2 linked regions of the Azospirillum brasilense genome follow. Each later gene encodes a partner of the first gene's protein in a complex. Links are inferred from orthologs where the notes say so. Each region holds a gene or a part of one and is shown in the gene's direction. Other genes may lie near its edges.

Region 1 (6,055 bases):
TGAGTGGCGCGGCCGTCCGCCGTTGGGAGCGGGCCGAGGCGTTGCGCGGCCCGGCGCAGCCGGTGGACGCCGACGAGCTGCGGGCGCGTCTGGCGGAATTGCTGGGAACTCCCCAGGTTTAGAGCCATGCTCAGGCTTCCCCGGCGCATCCGGGGGGCGCAACGGGAGAGACAGGCGTGCTGGAAGGTCTGATCGACCGCATACCGATGATCTTTGCGGTCGCCATCCCCGCGATCCTCGCCATCACAATGCACGAGGCGGCGCACGGATTCGTGGCGATGTGGCGCGGCGACGACACGGCGTGGCGGCTGGGCCGGGTGACCCTCAACCCGCTCCGTCACATCGACCCCCTGGGCACGGTGGTGCTGCCGGCGGTGATGTATTTCACCACCGGCTTCGTCTTCGGCTGGGCCAAGCCGGTGCCGGTGAATTTCGGGCGGCTGCACCACCCGCGCCGCGACATGGTGTGGGTGGCGCTGGCCGGTCCGGGGGTGAATTTCGTGCTGGCGCTGGTCTCTGCGATCATCTGGGGCTTCACCAGCCCACAGGGCGGGGCGACGGAGATGTGGTTCCGCGCCGCGCTGGAGGTGTCGGTCCTGGTCAACGTCGTGCTGATGGTCTTCAACATGATCCCGCTGCCGCCGCTCGACGGCGGGCGCGTGGCGGTCGGCATCCTGCCCGACGCGCTGGCCTTCCCGCTGGCGCGGCTGGAGAAGTACGGCATGCTGATCCTGATCGGCGCCTTCTTCCTGCTGCCCTTCATCGGGCGGGAGCTTGGCATGGACCTCAGCGTCTTCTCCTGGGTGCTCGGCCCGCCGGTGGATTACATGATCGAGCTGATCCGCATCCTCAGCGGCAATTGACGGCATGGTCGGAAGAAAACCCCCGGATCATGAGGACGAGGGCGCCGAGGCGGCCAGCCCGGCGGAGCAGCTCGTCCTCGTCCTGGACGGGTTCGAGGGGCCGCTCGACATGCTGCTGGCGCTGGGGCGCGAGCAGAAGGTGGACCTGACGAAGATCTCCATCCTCCAGCTCGCCGACCAGTATCTCGCCTTCATCGCCGAGGCGCGGAAGGTGCGGCTGGAGCTGGCGGCGGACTATCTCGTCATGGCGGCGTGGCTGGCCTACCTGAAGTCCCGCCTGCTGATCCCGGAGGTCGAGGACGAGGAGCCTTCGGGCGAGGACATGGCGGCGGCGCTGGCCTTCCAGCTTCAGCGGCTGGAGGCGATGAAGGGGGCGGCGGCCAAGCTGTTCGCCCGCCCGCAGCTTGGGGTGGATCGTTTCGCCCGTGGCGCCCCGGAGGATCTGGACATCCTGCGCAAGTCTGTCTTCCAGGTCACGCTCTACGACCTGCTGAAGGCCTACGGCGAGCACAGGAAGCGGCAGGAGGGCGGCGTCTTGCACATCGAGCCGGTGCGCCTCTATTCGCTGGAGGACGCGGTGCGCCGCCTGTCGGAGCTGCTGGGCCGCATGCCGGACTGGGCCACCCTGTCGAGTTTCCTGCCGGATGGCGTGCGCGGCGGGCTGCTGACCCGCTCGGCGCTGGCCGCCCATTTCGCGGCGACGCTGGAGCTGGCCAAGGCGGGGCGGGTGGAGCTTCGCCAGGACGGCGCCTTTTCCCCCATCTACGTCCGCCGGGCATCGCGCCGGCATGAGCACCAGCATGAGCAGGGCGACGAGGAATGAGCGGACCCGACGGCATGATCCAGGAGATCGAGAATCCGGAGGAGGTGGAGCAGCGGCTGCGCGATCTGCGCCTGCTGGAGGCGTTGCTGTTCGCCTCCGCGGACCCGCTGGATGAGGAGACGCTGGGGCGGCGGTTGACCCGCGACGCCGACGTCCGCGCCCTGCTGGAGGAATTGCGGGTTCATTACGCGGCGCGCGGGGTGAACCTGATCCGCACCGGCGCCGGCTGGTCCTTCCGCACGGCGTTGGACCTCGCCCCCTTGTTGAGGCAGGAGGAGGAGGTCTCCAAGAAGCTGTCCCGCGCCGCCATCGAGACGCTGGCGATCATCGCCTACCACCAGCCGGTGACGCGGGCTGAGATCGAGGCGATCCGCGGCGTGGCGACCAGCAAGGGCACGCTGGACATCCTGATGGAGAATGGCTGGATCCGGCCGGGGCGCCGCCGCGAGACGCCGGGCCGCCCGCTGACCTGGATCACCACCGACCATTTCCTCGACCATTTCGGCCTGGAAACCCTGCGCGACCTGCCGGGGGTGGAAGACCTGCGCGCCGCCGGCCTGCTTGATTCGCGGCCGGTGCTGCTGGGCATCGGCGGAGCCGGGCTGGAGGACGCGGAACCATCGGAAAACGCTGACGATTCCGATACCTGAGCGAAACGCTCGAAAATAAGAACCATTTGCATCGGGGTCGGTGCACCGGTACTAAGGTCAATCGACCGCCATCAAACGACCCCCGGGCCGCTTCAGACTGGGACCGCCATAGACTGGGACTGCCATGGATCGTCCGTCCGTCACCGACGCCCGTTCTTTCTCCGCGACCGGAGACGCCGTTTCCGAACCCCGGCCGGCCCGCCTGCGCACCGCGCTGCGCGACAAGGCGTCGGCCCTGTTCAGCCGCGGCGGGACCGACCCGCGGCAGGGCGCTCCCTGCGAGGCCGCGCCGGTCACGCTGCCGGCCAACGGACGGCATCTTGACGCCTCTGGTCCCCAAGGTGGCGGCGCCGCCATCGCGGTGGAGGCCCTGGCGCTGGAAGGCGTCACCCACCGTTACGGGCGCGTCGTCGCCGTCAACGACGTCAGCGTGACCATCGGGGCGGGGGAGATCGTCTGTCTCTGCGGACCGTCCGGCTGCGGCAAATCCTCGCTGCTGCGCATCGCGGCCGGGCTGGAGGCGGTGCAGACCGGTTCGGTCCGGATCGGTGGCACGGTGGTCGCCGACGAGCGCGGCGCGGTGCCGCCGGAACGCCGCGGCGTCGGCCTCGTCTTCCAGGATTACGCGCTGTTTCCGCACCTGTCGGTGCTCGACAACGTGCGCTTCGGCCTGACCGCCCTGTCCGGCGAGACGCAGCGCAAGCGCGCGCTGGAATCTCTGGGGCAGGTCGGCATGGCCGGCTACGCCGACTCCTTCCCGCACCACCTCTCCGGCGGCCAGCAGCAGCGCGTGGCGCTCGCCCGCGCGCTCGCCCCCAACCCGGCGGTCCTGCTGCTCGACGAGCCCTTTTCGGGCCTGGACGCCCGGCTGCGGGAGCAGGTGCGCGACGAGACGCTGCACGTGCTGAAGCAGAACGGCGCGGCGACCATGCTGGTCACCCACGACCCGGAGGAGGCGATGTTCCTGGCCGACCGCATCGCGCTGATGCGCGCCGGCAAGGTCGTTCAGGTCGGCAACCCGGTGGACCTCTACACCCGCCCGGTCAACGCCTTCGCCGCCGAGTTCTTTGGCGAGGTCAACCGGATGGCGGGCGTCGTGCAGGGCGGGGTGGTGGACACGCCGGTCGGCCCGATCCCCACGGAGGTCGCCGACGGCACCGCCGTGGACGTGCTGATCCGTCCGGAAGCGCTGAAGCTGTCCGCCCAGCCCGCAGCCACGGTTCCCGCCGGAGACCTGCCGGTCCTGGCGCGCGTGATGGCGGCGCGCCTGCTCGGCCGGACCAGCCTGGTCCATCTCGACGTGCCGGACGGGAAGGGCGGTTCGGTGCATCTGCACTCCCGCATGCCGGGCCAGTTCCTCCCCGCCGAACAAAGTCACGTTTCGGTGTGCATGGACCTGTGTCAGGCCTTCGTTTTTCCAGCCGGTGCACCCACTTAGTCGTTTGAGCGGTTTCGCCCGACCGATCGTTGCGGGAGGGGAACCTTTCTGCCATAGTGCCGCCCCGCCATTGGGCTGCCTGTTCAGGAAACGTGTGTCATGGGATTCTCCAGCGTCTGGCATTGGGTCATCGTCCTTCTGATCGTCCTTCTCCTGTTCGGCGCCGGCAAGCTGCCGAAGGTCATGGGCGACCTCGCCAAGGGCATCAAGAACTTCAAGGCCGGCCTGAAGGACGAGGAAGAGGGTACCGCTGCGGGCGCCGATTCCAAGGTCCTGCCGAACCAGCCGGTTCCGCCGGCCCAGCCGGTGTCCTCGGTCCATCCGGTTCCGCCCGCCCCGGTTCCGCCCGTCGCCGACCCCGGCGTGAAGAAGGACGAGACGGCCCGCACCTGACCGTCCGGCGCCCTTCATCCCCGCGCCGCTTCGAAAGGCTGAGGAGCCATGTTCGACATCGCATGGTCGGAACTGATGGTCATCGCGGTCATCGCCCTCGTGGTGATCGGCCCGAAGGACCTGCCCAAGGCCATCTACACCCTCGGAAAATGGGTGAAGAAGGCGCGTCTCGTCGCGCGCGATTTCCAGGGCCACATCGACGACATGATGCGGGAGGCGGAGCTTGACGAGCTCCGCAAGGAAGCCCTGAAGGTCCGCGATACGAACCTCCAGAAGATGGTCGAGAACACGATCGATCCGAAGGGGGAACTGAAGGGCGCCTTCGACGTGGGGGCCAACCTTGGGGCTGACGGCTATCACGGCAGCCCGCCGGAGGATGGTCCCGCTTCCGTGCCTCCCGTCGGCTCCCCGCAGGTGACCGCGGCTCAGCCGCAGCCAGCGACCGAACCGCCGGTCACGGCGCCGCTTCCTCCGGCTCCGCCCGCGGAGTTCGTCCCGGCCCCGGCCCAGCCGCCGGTTCCGGCCTCCGCCGACTCCGCTGCGGCGGCAACCACGAACAAGCAGGCGTGACCCAGTGTCCGGCGAAACGCGCATGACCGGCGAGTCCGACGACGAGCTCGAAGAAAGCAAGATGCCGCTGATCGACCATCTGGTCGAACTGCGCAACCGTCTGATGTACGCGACGCTGGCGATCCTCATCGCCTTCTTCGTGTGCTACGCTTTCTCGGACCGCATCTACAATTTCCTGGTCCAGCCCCTGGCCGACATCCTGGCCGGGCAGGGGCGGCGGATGATCTACACCGGCCTGACCGAAGCCTTCTTCACCTATGTGAAGGTGGCCTTCTGGGCCGGCTGCTTCCTGTCCTTCCCCATCGTCGCCAGCCAGATCTGGATGTTCGTCGCGCCCGGCCTCTACAAGCACGAGCGCAAGGCCTTCCTGCCCTTCCTGGTGGCCACCCCGATCCTGTTCTTCCTGGGCGGGGCGATGGTCTACTACTTCATCTTCCCGCTGGCCTGGCGTTTCTTCCTGGGGTTCGAGTTCCACCCAGGCATGGACGCCGGCGCCCTGCCGATCGAGTTCGAGGCCCGCGTCAGCGAGTATCTCGGCCTCGTGATGCACCTGATCTTCGCCTTCGGTCTGGCCTTCCAGCTTCCGGTCCTGCTGACTCTGCTGATCCGCGCCGGGCTGCTGACGACGGAGACGCTGGCCGCCAAGAGGCGCTACGCCATCGTGTTCGTCTTCGTCGTCGCGGCGGTCCTGACCCCGCCGGACGTCATCAGCCAGGTCGGCCTCGCCATTCCGCTGCTGGCGCTCTACGAGGTGTCGATCCTGATCGGCCGCCGCATCGAGAAGACGCGCGGCGACGCCGACGAGACGGAAGCGGAGCAGGCGTAAGGCCCTTCGCGCCTTACGCCGTCGCTTCGTCGAGCATCACCTGATTGCGGCCGTTCCGCTTGGCCCGGTAGAGGGCCAGGTCGGCGGCGGCCAGCGCCGCGTCGAGATCCTCGCCGCTGCGGCAGGCGGCGATGCCGATGCTGACGCTGGCGGCGATCTCGTGGCCCTGGAAGGGCAGCGGCCGGGCCGCCACGTCGCGGCGCAACGCTTCCGCCAGAACCGCTGCCCCGCTACGGTCGGTGTCGGGAAGCAATAGGCAGAACTCCTCACCGCCATAGCGTCCGAACAGATCGGTGCGGCGCAGCCTTGCCGTGACAGTCTCGGAGAAAAGCCGGAGGAGCGCGTCGCCGGCCAGATGGCCGAAGGTGTCGTTGACCCGCTTGAAACGGTCGAGGTCGAGCAGCAAAAGGGTGAGCGGCGCCCCGTTGCGTTGCGCCCGCGCCAACTCCTTATCGGCGTGCTTCATGAAAGCCCGGCGGTTGTAGGCGCCGG
Region 2 (10,647 bases), 580 kb from region 1 along the record:
AGCCGCGCCGGCCGCCGCTACGATGTCCGCTACCCCGATGTCGCCCGGCTCCACCGGCCTATGATCGTCCATGCCACCGTTCCAGCGCACCATTCGGGACGCAACGTGCGACGGAAAACACCCCAAGGGGGTTTTCTATCGACATTGTGCACGCAACGGTAAATTAGCCCGACCCGGCGTTGTTCCTCCAGACGATTTTCCAAAATTCGGGGGGTGTTGAGCGGCGGCGCTCAGAAATTAGCTGCGGCGATAACCGAGTGCGGGGCTGGAAAAGCGGCGATTTCCTGGATGAGCTTTTGCCGGAGCGCCTCGACGAAGCTGCTGCGGTCCATCGCCGTCTTCACAAATCCGTTCACTCCACCGACGACGTTTTCCTGGTAATACTCTTCCAGCCACGGAAACTCGTCGAGGATGGCCAGGGCGTTGATGGTGATCCCCTGCCGCTCGACCCGGTCGCGGACGCCCGCAGGGTCCGGGCCGCTGTTGGAAAAGCCGTTCGACACGATGTCGATAACCTTGCGCGCGGCGTCGAAGCCGTTGCCGGCGAACAGCTTCGCCGATTCTTCGATGGCGCTGCCCAACGCCGTGGAGTCGCCCTGGAAACCGCGCGGCGCCTTGTCGATCCGGGTCGCGAAGGCGGCGACCTCCTCCGCGCTGGTCAGCGGAGTCCAGGGCACCAGGACGCGCAGGCTGTGCGGGCCGGAAAAGACCACCAGGGTCGCCGCGGTTCCACCCGCGGTCACCGCATCGCTGACATCCGGATCGCGGAAGGCCGCGGCGTGGCCCTGCAACTGGAACTCCAGATCCCCATCGGTGATCGAGGCCGACCCGTCGACGGCCAGCACCAGCTCCAGGGCGACACGACGCCCGCCGGGGGCCGGAGCCTTCTTCGCCTTAGGCTCCGCCCGCAGGGGTCCGGCAAGCCACACCCCGGCCAGGAATGCCGGCAGGGCCAGGATCGATCGCCGCCTCATGTCGCTCAGTCCACCTTCCGTCTATGCGTGTGCCAGCGCGTGACGCACCACCTTCATCATGACGGAGGGAAGAGCCTGCCCGCCCAGTCGGTCCACCGGAACCCACAGCCCCTCGGCCATCCGCCAGCCGTCGCCGGCCTTGCCCGTGACCACCTCAAGGTCGAGGTGAAAATGGCTGAAAGTATGGCGGACCACGCCCGGCAGGCGGCGCCAGGTCAAATCCAGCGGGGCCGCCGCCGCGATCTCGGCATCGCTCGGCGCATGGCCGGCCCAGGGGGTGGAGGGGACCTCGGTCATGCCGCCCAGCAACCCCTCCTCCGCCCGGCGGCGCAGCAGCACGTCCCCCTCCGGGTTCAGCAGCCAGAAGGCGACGCCGCGCCGGGTCGGCTTGTCCGCCTTGGCGACCTTGCGTGGAAGCTGCTCCTGGATGCCGGCGGCGCGGGCGGCGCACCAGTCCGACCAGGGGCAGAGCATGCATTTCGGCTTGCGCGGCGTGCAGACCGTGGCGCCCAGATCCATCATCGCCTGGGCGTAGTCGCCGGGCCGCTCGTCCGGCGTCAGGAGGGCGGCCAGCGCGCGCAGCTTGGGCTTCACGCCGGGAAGCGGTTCCTCGACGGCGAACACGCGGGAGACCACCCGCTCCACGTTGCCGTCCACCACCGTCGCCTTGTGGCCGAAGGCGATGGCGGTGATCGCCGCCGCGGTGTAGGCGCCGATGCCCGGCAATTCCAGCAGAGCCACCTCCTTGTCGGGAAAGCGCCCCGCCCGCTCCGTCGCCACCACCTGCGCGCATTTGTGCAGGTTGCGCGCCCGCGCGTAATAGCCGAGCCCGGCCCAGGCCACCAGAACATCATCCAGCGGCGCCGCCGCGAGGTCGCGCACCGTCGGCCAGCGCTCCGTGAAGGCGCGGAAGTAGGGGGCCGCCGCGGGCACCGTGGTCTGCTGCAGCATGATCTCCGACAGCCAGACCCGGTAGGGGTCGGCGACCTCCCCCGGCTTGGCGCGCCAGGGCAGGTCGCGGCGGTTGTGATCGTACCAAGTTAGCAGCCGTGGGGCGGCGTCCCTGGGGGCGCTTTTTGGGGCGGTGTGGGGAGACGTCGTCATGGCGGCAAGACATAGGGCGAACCGGGACGCCGATAAAGGCCTGCCGATAACGGGGCACCCGCGGGCACGCTGGCGAAGTCCGGTCCGCTTGCGCTAGGGTGCGCGGACGATCACCAGAAAGCCCCGACCAGGAAGCCTTGACATGAACGGACCGCGGCGTATCGGCCAGACCGTCCCCGAGGTGGCCGGAAAGGCGCTGGGCAAGCGCGGGCTGGCCTTCGGCTCGCTCATCAACGACTGGCCGTCCATCGTCGGCCACCAGCTGAGCCTTCGCACCGCCCCCGACAAGCTGAGCTTCCCGCGCGGCAAGCGGGAGGACGCCGTCCTGCACATCCGCGCCATGGGCGCCATCGCGCTGGAGCTTCAGCATCTGGAACCGCAGATCGTGGAGCGGATCAACAGCTTCTTCGGCTACCGCGCGGTGGCGAAGATCAAGCTGATCCACGCCGCCCCTTTGACCATACAGAAGCCGACGGTGCGCCCGCGCGACCTGACCATGGACGAGGAACTGTCGGTGATGACCACCACCGCGACGGTGGAGGATGAGGAGTTGCGGGCCACGCTGGAGCGCTTCGGGCGCTCGCTTCTGGCCCGCCCGCGTCCGGCACCGCGCCGCCGCTAGCCATCATGCGATCCCTTGGCGCAAGAGCCGGCTCGGGCTGGGCCATACTCTTGCCGCAAAAGGGGAGTTTCGATTATACCATCAACATCTGGTAGGGATGAGGCCAAAGTGAACCGCAACCTTTTGGGCATCGTTGCTCTGATCGCGGTCGGCATGACGCTGATCGTCGGGCTCGCCGTCGTCGGCTCCCGGCCGTCGAACGGGCAGACTCTGCCCGTGCAGACGGCACCGGTGCAGATGGCGCAGGCTCCCGCCGTTTCGACCGCCGACCTGCTGGCCGACCGGGTGCTCGGCAACCCCAACGCGCCGGTGACGATCCTCGACTACTCGTCGATGACCTGCCCGCATTGCGCCGCCTTCCACACCGAGACGCTGCCGAAGATCAAGGAAGCCTACATCGACACCGGCAAGGCGAAGCTGATCTTCCGCGACTTCCCCTTCGACCAGACGGCGCTGCGCGCTTCCATGCTGGCCCGCTGCGCTCCGGCGGAGCGTTACTACCCGCTGCTCGACGTGCTGTTCAAGAGCCAGGGCCAGTGGAGCCGCGCCGCCGATCCGGTCAAGGCGCTGGCCCAACTCGGTAAACTCGCCGGCATGAGCGAGCAGACCATCAGCGCATGCATGGCCAATCAGGCGCTGGAAAACGGCATCCTGCAGAGCCGTCTGGTCGGCCAGGACAAGTACAAGGTGGAGGCCACCCCGACCTTCGTCCTCAACGAGGGCGCGGCCACCATCAGCGGCGCGCAGTCCTTCGAGACCTTCGCCGCCGCCATCGACAAGCTGGTGAAGTAAGGACCGGGCAGAAGGCTTCGATCCCGTGCACTTCACGCGCCTCCGCCTGTCCGGCTTCAAGTCGTTCGTCGACGCCACCGATCTGGTGATCGAGCCGGGCATGACCGGCATCGTCGGCCCCAACGGCTGCGGCAAGTCGAATCTGGTGGAGGCGCTGCGCTGGGTGATGGGGGAAACCTCCGCCAAGCGCATGCGCGGCGACGACATGGACGACGTCATCTTCGGCGGCACGGCCAATCGTCCGGCGCGCAATCTGGGCGAGGTCGCCCTCCTCATCGACAACCGCACGCGCACCGCCCCCGCCGGCTTCAACGAGCACGACGAGCTGGAGGTGACGCGGCGGATCGAGCGGGGCAACGGCTCCGACTACCGCATCAACGGCAAGCTGGTGCGGGCCCGCGACGTCCAGCTCCTCTTCGCCGACAACGCCTCGGGCGCCGCCTCCCCGGCGCTGGTCAGCCAGGGCAAGGTCGGCCAGATCATCAACGCCAAGCCGCAGGACCGCCGCATGCTGCTGGAGGAGGCGGCGGGCATCACCGGCCTGCACTCCCGCCGGCACGAGGCGGAACTGCGGCTGAAGGCGGCCGAAGCCAACCTCATGCGCCTCGACGACGTGATCGGGGCCATGGACACCCAGCTTCAAAGCCTGAAGAAACAGGCGCGGCAGGCCGCCCGCTACCGCAACCTGTCGGAGCAGATCCGCAAGGCGGAGGCGGTGCTCTGGCACCTGCGCTGGATCGCCCATGAAGGCGAACTGGCGCGCGCCCGCGGCGCCTTCGCCAAGGCCGAGGGCGCGGTGCGGGAGCTGATGCTGGCGGTCACCCAACTGACCACCCGCCGCACCGATGACGCCGCCGGGTTGCCGGAGAAGCGCCAGACCGAGGCGGCGGAGGCAGCGGCCCTGCAACGGCTGGTCATCGCCAAGGAACAGCTCGACGCCGAGGAGAAGCGGGTCGCCGAGCAGCAGCGCGCCCTGCTCTCCCGCCTTCAGCAGATCGCCGGCGACCTCGGCCGCGAGGAGGCTCTGGCCGCCGACGCCGGCGACGCCCTGGCCCGGCTGGAGGCCGAGCGCGACCGGCTTCTCGAAGCCCAGGCCGACGAGGAGATGCTGGAGGAGGCCGCGCGCGACGCGCTGGCCGACGCGCGGGAGGCGGTGGACGCGCTCGACCGCGAGCTGACCCGCCTGACCGAGCAAACCGCCGCCGACGAGGCCCGCCGCGCCGCCACCCTGCGGCAGGTCGCTGATTTTGAAACACGCGCTGCCGGGCTCGCCAAGCGCCTCGCCGAACAGCAGGCGCAGCGCGACGCGCTGGAGCGCGAGATCGCCGCCCGCGCCGATGTGGCTGAGTCCGAACTGGCCGTCGAACTGGCCGAACAGCGGTTGGAGGACGCCCGCGAGGCCGCCGAACGGGCCGAGCGCACCAAGACCGACGCCGAGCCCGCCCAAGCCCGCGCCCGCGAGGCCCTACAAACCGCCGAATCCGCCCGCGCCAAGCTGAAGGCGGAGGAGAAGGCGCTGGCCGAGCTGCTCTCCGCCGGGGCGGGCGACCTGTTCCCGCCGCTGGTCGATGCGGTGACCGTCGCTCCGGGCTACGAGGGCGCCCTGGCGGCAGCGCTGGGCGACGCGCTGACCGCTCCGCTGGACGAGGCCGCCCCGGTCCATTGGCGTAGCCTGCCGCCCTACCCGGCCGCCGCCGCCCTGCCCGCCGGGGCTGAGCCGCTGGCCGACCGCGTGCAGGGACCGGACGCCGCCGCCCGCGCCCTGTCGCACATCGGCGTTGTCGCCGACGACGCGGCGGGCGCGGCCCTGGCCGCCGGCCTCGCCCCCGGCCAGACCCTGGTCAGCCGCGACGGCGGGGCATGGCGCTGGGACGGGTTGACCGTTCAAGCGGGCGCGCCAACCGCCGCCGCCGTCCGCCTGAAGCAGCGCAACCGCCTGAACGAGCTGCGCGGCGAGTTGGACCTCGCCGACGAGCGGCTGGAGGTCGCCCGCGACGCCCTGGACGAGGCCAAGCGCGCCGTCGAGGAAGCCGCCCAGGCCGACCGCCGCGCCCGCGACGCGGTGCGCGAGGCCTTCACCGGGGTGACCGCCGCCCGCGACCGCCACGCCAAGCTGGCCCGCGAGGCCGACGCCGCCGCATCGAAGCTGGCGGCCGTGGTCGACGGCATCGCGCGGCTGGAAACCGACCGGCAGGAGGCCGAGGCCGCCCTGGAGGAGGCGCGGGAGCTGCTGGACGCCCTGCCCGACTCGCGCGAGGGCCGCGACGCCGTCAACGACCGCCGCGCCACCCTCGCCGAACACCGCACCGTCCTGGCCGAGAAGCAGAACGCGCTGGACCGCCTGACCCGCGAGGCGCAGTCCCGCCGCCAGCGTCTGGCCGCCATCCAGCAGGACGTCGCCTCCTGGGGCACCCGCTCCGCCGGTGCGGGCGGGCGCGTGGCCGAACTGAAGCAGCGCGCCGCCGCCGCCGAAGCCGACCTCGCCCAGTTGCAAAGCCGCCCGGCGGCGATCGAGGCCGACCGTCAGGCGCTGCTCGGCCGGATCAGCGAGGCCGAACGCGCCCGTAAGCGCGCCGCCGATTCCCTGGCCGAAGCCGAGAACCGGCTGGCCGAGACCGAAAAGCTGTTGAAGCAGGCCGAGTCCGGTTTGGCCGACGCCCGCGAGGCCCGCGCCCACGCCGAGGCCGCCGTCTCCGCCGCGCTGCAGAACGGCCAGACCCTGACGGAGCGCATCGCCGAGCGGCTGAACTGCCGCCCCGAACAGACCCGCGCCGCCGCCGACCTTCCCGCCGACGAGGCGATGCCCGACGTGGCGGTCGTGGAATCGCGCCTCGACAAGCTGACCCGCGAGCGGGAGAACATGGGGCCGGTCAATCTGCGCGCCGAGATCGAGGCCGCGGAGCTGGAAACGCAGATCGGCACGCTGCAGACCGAGCGCGAGGATCTGGTCAGCGCCATCGCCCGCCTGCGCCAGGGCATCGCCAGCCTGAACCGCGAGGCGCGGGAGCGTCTGGTCGCCTCCTTCGACACCGTGAACCGCAACTTCCAGGAGCTGTTCATCCGCCTGTTCGGCGGCGGCAAGGCGCATCTGGAGCTGGTCAACGCCGAGGACCCGCTGCAGGCGGGGCTGGAGATCTACGCCAGCCCGCCGGGCAAGAAGCTGCAAGTGCTGTCGCTGCTGTCCGGCGGCGAGCAGGCCTTGACCGCGCTGTCGCTCCTGTTCGCCGTCTTCCGCTCCAACCCCGCGCCGATCTGCGTGCTGGACGAGGTCGACGCGCCGCTGGACGAGGCCAACGTCGGGCGCTTCTGCGATCTGGTCGAGGACATCGCGCGGGAGGGCAACACCCGCTTCCTCATCATCACCCATCACCGCCTGACCATGGCCCGCGTGGACCGGCTGTTCGGCGTGACCATGGTCGAGCGGGGCGTGTCGCAACTGGTCAGCGTGGACCTGCAAAAGGCCGAGGAACTGCGCGGCGCGGCGTAACCGGCCCCGATCTCCCATCCGCAGGCTTTCACGGCTTCATTCCGCTCCCTCTGACGCATAAGATGACGCGGATGAACGACCGGCCCGGTCGCCGGAAAGGGAGAATGGACGTGGAACGGGTGGATTTCCTGATCGTCGGCGGCGGCATGGCCGGCGCCTCGGCGGCCTATGAGCTGGCGGCGCACGGCAGCGTCGCCGTTCTGGAGCGGGAGAGCCAGCCCGGCTACCACTCCACGGGCCGGTCGGCGGCGCTCTACACCCAAACCTATGGGCATCCGGTGGTCCGCGCGCTGACGGTGGCGAGTTGGGACTTCTACACCAACCCGCCGGACGGCTTTTCGGAGCACCCGCTTCTGACTCCGCGCGGCGTCCTGCTGATCGGGCGGGCCGACCAGACCGCCGCGCTGGACCGCGACTTCGCCGAGGGGCGCCGCCTGACCCCGACCGTCGAACGCCTCGACCGCGCCGAGACGCTGGCCCGCGCGCCCTTCCTGAACCCCGATTACGTGGATGGCGCGGTGTGGGAGCCGGAGGCCATGGACATGGACGTCCACGCCATCCACAGCGGTTATCTGCGGGGGCTGAAGGCGCGCGGCGGGCGGCTGGTGACCGATGCCGGAGTGACGGCGCTGGAACGGCGCGACGGGCTGTGGATCGCCTCCACCCCGGCGGGTGATTTCGCCGCGCCGGTGCTGGTCAACGCCGCTGGCGCCTGGGCCGACGTTCTGGCGGGGATGGCCGGCGCGCGCGCCGTCGGGCTGGTGCCGAAGCGGCGCACCGCCATCACCTTCGATCCCGTGTTCGCCGATCCGGCAGACGGGGCGGGACTCGCCGGTTGGCCGATGACCATCGATGTGGACGAGCGGTTCTACATGAAGCCGGAGTCGGGCCGGCTGCTACTCTCCCCCGCCGACGAGACGCCCGTGGAGCCATGCGACGTTCAACCGGAGGAGTTGGACATCGCCGTCGCCATCGACCGCATGGAACAGGCGGTGCGCTTTTCCGTTCGACGTATCACGCACAAATGGGCGGGTCTGCGCAGCTTCGTCGCCGACAAGGTGATGGTGGCGGGCTACGACGAGTCGGTGGATGGCTTCTTCTGGCTGGCCGGCCAGGGCGGCTACGGCATCCAGACGGCGCCGGCCATGGGCCGCACCGCGGCGGCCCTGGCGACCGGACGCGGCCTGCCGCCGGAGGTTGCGGCCCTCGGCGTGCGTGCGGAGGATCTGGCGCCGGCCCGGCTGCGGCGCCCCTGACAGGAGACACGGCGATGCGCGGGACGATGAGCGGAAGCGGTTTCGTTGCGGTTCTTCTGACCACCGGCCTTCTGGGCGGCTGCGCCAACCCAGCCGCCGATCAGGCGATGGTCGCGCAGAACGCGCTGATCGGCATGCCGAAGCAGACGCTGCTGTCCTGCGCCGGGGTTCCGGAACGACAGACCACCGCCGGGGATCTGGAATTCTTCACCTACCGCAGCAACCGGCTGTATTCCTACCCGTCCTGGGGCGGCTATGGCGGCTACTGGGGCTATCCCTACGGCGCCTGGGGCGGCTACGGCTATGACGTGAGAAGCGTCGACTGCGATGCGACTTTCACCCTGCGCAATGGCGCGGTGGAACGCATCGTCTATGGCGGATCATCCAGCGGCGGAAGCCGACTCGGCCAGTGCTACGCAATCGTACAGAACTGCCTGTCGCAAGTCCCTTCACAGTCACCACAACCCTCCATGGCCCCAGCGCGTTAAGAGTTCCAGTCCATGCGACAACTCGTCGCTGTTGCAAAGCCGCCGCACCATGACGGATTGGTTGAGCTGCCATAGCAACCCTAGAAAAACTCTGGTAATACATCTCCAGGCATTAAGCCAAAAAAACGACATCAGCTAATTCTGCCCTGGAGCGAATCCCATGACTTTCCTGAAGCGCGCCGCCGCCGCCCTGCTGGCGACCACGGCTCTTGCCGCCGTTTCCTCCCCGTCGCTGGCCCAGGATTTCAAGGGCAAGTCCGCCGGTGACATCCTGGTGCGCGCGCGCGCCCTGGCCGTGATCCCGCAGGAAAATGGTGACCTGATCGGCGGCGGTCCGTTCGGCGGCAGCAACATCGGCAGCGTGGATATCGAGAACGATTACATCCCCGAACTCGACGTCTCCTACTTCATCACCGACAACATCGCGCTGGAGCTGATCGCCGGCACCACGCGTCACAAGGTTTCCGGTTCGCTGATCACCGGCCACGACATCGACGTGGGCAAGGTCTCGCTCCTGCCGCCGACCCTGACCGCCCAGTACCACTTCTTCACGAAGGAGCGTGTCAGCCCGTACGTCGGCGCCGGCATCAACTACACCTGGTTCTACGACGAGACCGCCGCCCGGAGCACCAACGCGGACGGCTTCACGACCAACACCGTCGACTATAAGAACCGCTTCGGCTGGGCTCTGCAGGCTGGTGTCGACGTCGCCCTGACCGGCAACTGGTCGCTGAACCTTGACGTCAAGAAGATCTTCCTGAAGACCGACGTGACCGCCAACGTCAGCGGCGTTCCGGTCACCTCGGACGTCAAGATCGATCCGTGGCTGATCGGCATCGGCGTCGGCTACCGCTTCTAATCAGCTTCTGCGGGGCCTCCCATGGGAGGCCCCGCAAGGCCATGGGATTCAGGCCGGCTACCTCGAAAGGGGTATCCGGCCTGTTCCTTTTTGCGACTTCCTAGAGCGGCAACAGTGGGTGAGCATTCCCTTTCGTGAATCCGCGCGGGAGGAAGCACAGCCATGCACATTGCCGCCGTCTTAAAGAGGAAGGGCACGGAGATCATCACCGCCAATCCGGAGGACCGGATCGACGCGGTCGCCCGCAAGCTCGCCCAACACAAAATCGGCGCCGTTCTGGTGATGAGGGATGACGGCCGGCCCGCCGGTATCCTGTCGGAACGCGACATTGTCCGCGCCGTGGCCGCGGATGGCGCCGCCGCCCTGGAGCGGCCCGTCGGCGATCTGATGACCCGCGACCTCGTCACCGGAAGCCCGGCCGACACGGTGTCCCAGATCATGGGCGTGATGACGCAGCGCCGCATCCGCCATCTGCCGATCCTGGAGGACGGCGAACTCGTCGGGCTGGTCAGCATCGGCGACATCGTGAAGGCGCGGCTGGACGACGCAGAACTGGAGGTCGAGTCCCTGCGCGGCTACGTCGCCGGAATGGGATAAGGCGACGCCACCAGCCTAAAAACGAAAACACCCGCGGGAGATCCCGCGGGCGTTTTCAAAGGTAGAACAGCCGGACAGCCAGTCTGGACGGTCAGGCGGAGTGCGACTGCGGAAAGGCCATGGCGGCCTGGGTGCGGTTGCGCACACCCAGCGACTTGAAGATCGCGGTCATGTGGATCTTCACCGTGCCTTCCGACAGGCCCAGCTCATGGGCGATCTGCTTGTTGGACTTGCCTTCGCGCAGGCGGTCCAGAACCTCGCGCTGACGCTGGGTCAGCAGATGGTCGAGTTGCGGGTCGCTGGGCGGGATGGCGCCGACGCGCACCTCCGTCTCCCCAGACTCGCGCAGCACAGTCGGCGGCACATAGACGCCACCGGAGAAGATGAGATCCAGCGCGCTCAGCATGATTTTCACGCTGGAGGATTTCGGGATGTAGCCTGCAGCGCCATGCTCCAGCGCGTCGCGGA

Evidence for each region.
Region 2: the proteins of AMK58_RS16830 (region 1) and AMK58_RS19410 are in contact, whole or in part, in a crystal structure (PDB 3ZGX), measured with the Bacillus subtilis proteins. The link is inferred for Azospirillum brasilense from one-to-one orthologs.

The regions. Positions count from the first base shown.
Region 1 is NZ_CP012915.1:671,711-677,765, forward strand. The notes cover bases 1-2,776. They hold AMK58_RS16830 (segregation and condensation protein A), read left to right. Parts: upstream 1-867; coding sequence 868-1,686; downstream 1,687-2,776. Other genes in these bases: nagZ (beta-N-acetylhexosaminidase), read left to right, coding at 1-122; AMK58_RS16825 (site-2 protease family protein), read left to right, coding at 177-863; scpB (SMC-Scp complex subunit ScpB), read left to right, coding at 1,683-2,336; AMK58_RS16840 (ABC transporter ATP-binding protein), read left to right, coding at 2,461-2,776. In the rest of the region: more of AMK58_RS16840, read left to right, coding at 2,777-3,774; AMK58_RS16845 (twin-arginine translocase TatA/TatE family subunit), read left to right, coding at 3,874-4,167; Sec-independent protein translocase protein TatB, read left to right, coding at 4,216-4,737; twin-arginine translocase subunit TatC, read left to right, coding at 4,760-5,563; AMK58_RS16860 (GGDEF domain-containing protein), read right to left, coding at 5,577-6,055. UniProt on the Bacillus subtilis protein: Participates in chromosomal partition during cell division. May act via the formation of a condensin-like complex containing Smc and ScpB that pull DNA away from mid-cell into both cell halves.
Region 2 is NZ_CP012915.1:1,247,203-1,257,849, forward strand. Bases 3,121-7,179 are described here. They hold AMK58_RS19410 (chromosome segregation SMC family protein), read left to right. Parts: upstream 3,121-3,517; coding sequence 3,518-6,979; downstream 6,980-7,179. Other genes in these bases: AMK58_RS19405 (DsbA family protein), read left to right, coding at 3,121-3,492; AMK58_RS19415 (NAD(P)/FAD-dependent oxidoreductase), read left to right, coding at 7,084-7,179. In the rest of the region: AMK58_RS19385 (ATP-binding protein), read right to left, coding at 1-72; AMK58_RS19390 (DUF1194 domain-containing protein), read right to left, coding at 231-974; mutY (A/G-specific adenine glycosylase), read right to left, coding at 996-2,078; AMK58_RS19400 (DUF721 domain-containing protein), read left to right, coding at 2,221-2,700; more of AMK58_RS19405, read left to right, coding at 2,809-3,120; more of AMK58_RS19415, read left to right, coding at 7,180-8,235; AMK58_RS19420 (hypothetical protein), read left to right, coding at 8,250-8,723; AMK58_RS19425 (OmpW/AlkL family protein), read left to right, coding at 8,884-9,582; AMK58_RS19430 (CBS domain-containing protein), read left to right, coding at 9,745-10,179; AMK58_RS19435 (response regulator), read right to left, coding at 10,271-10,647. UniProt on the Bacillus subtilis protein: Required for chromosome condensation and partitioning.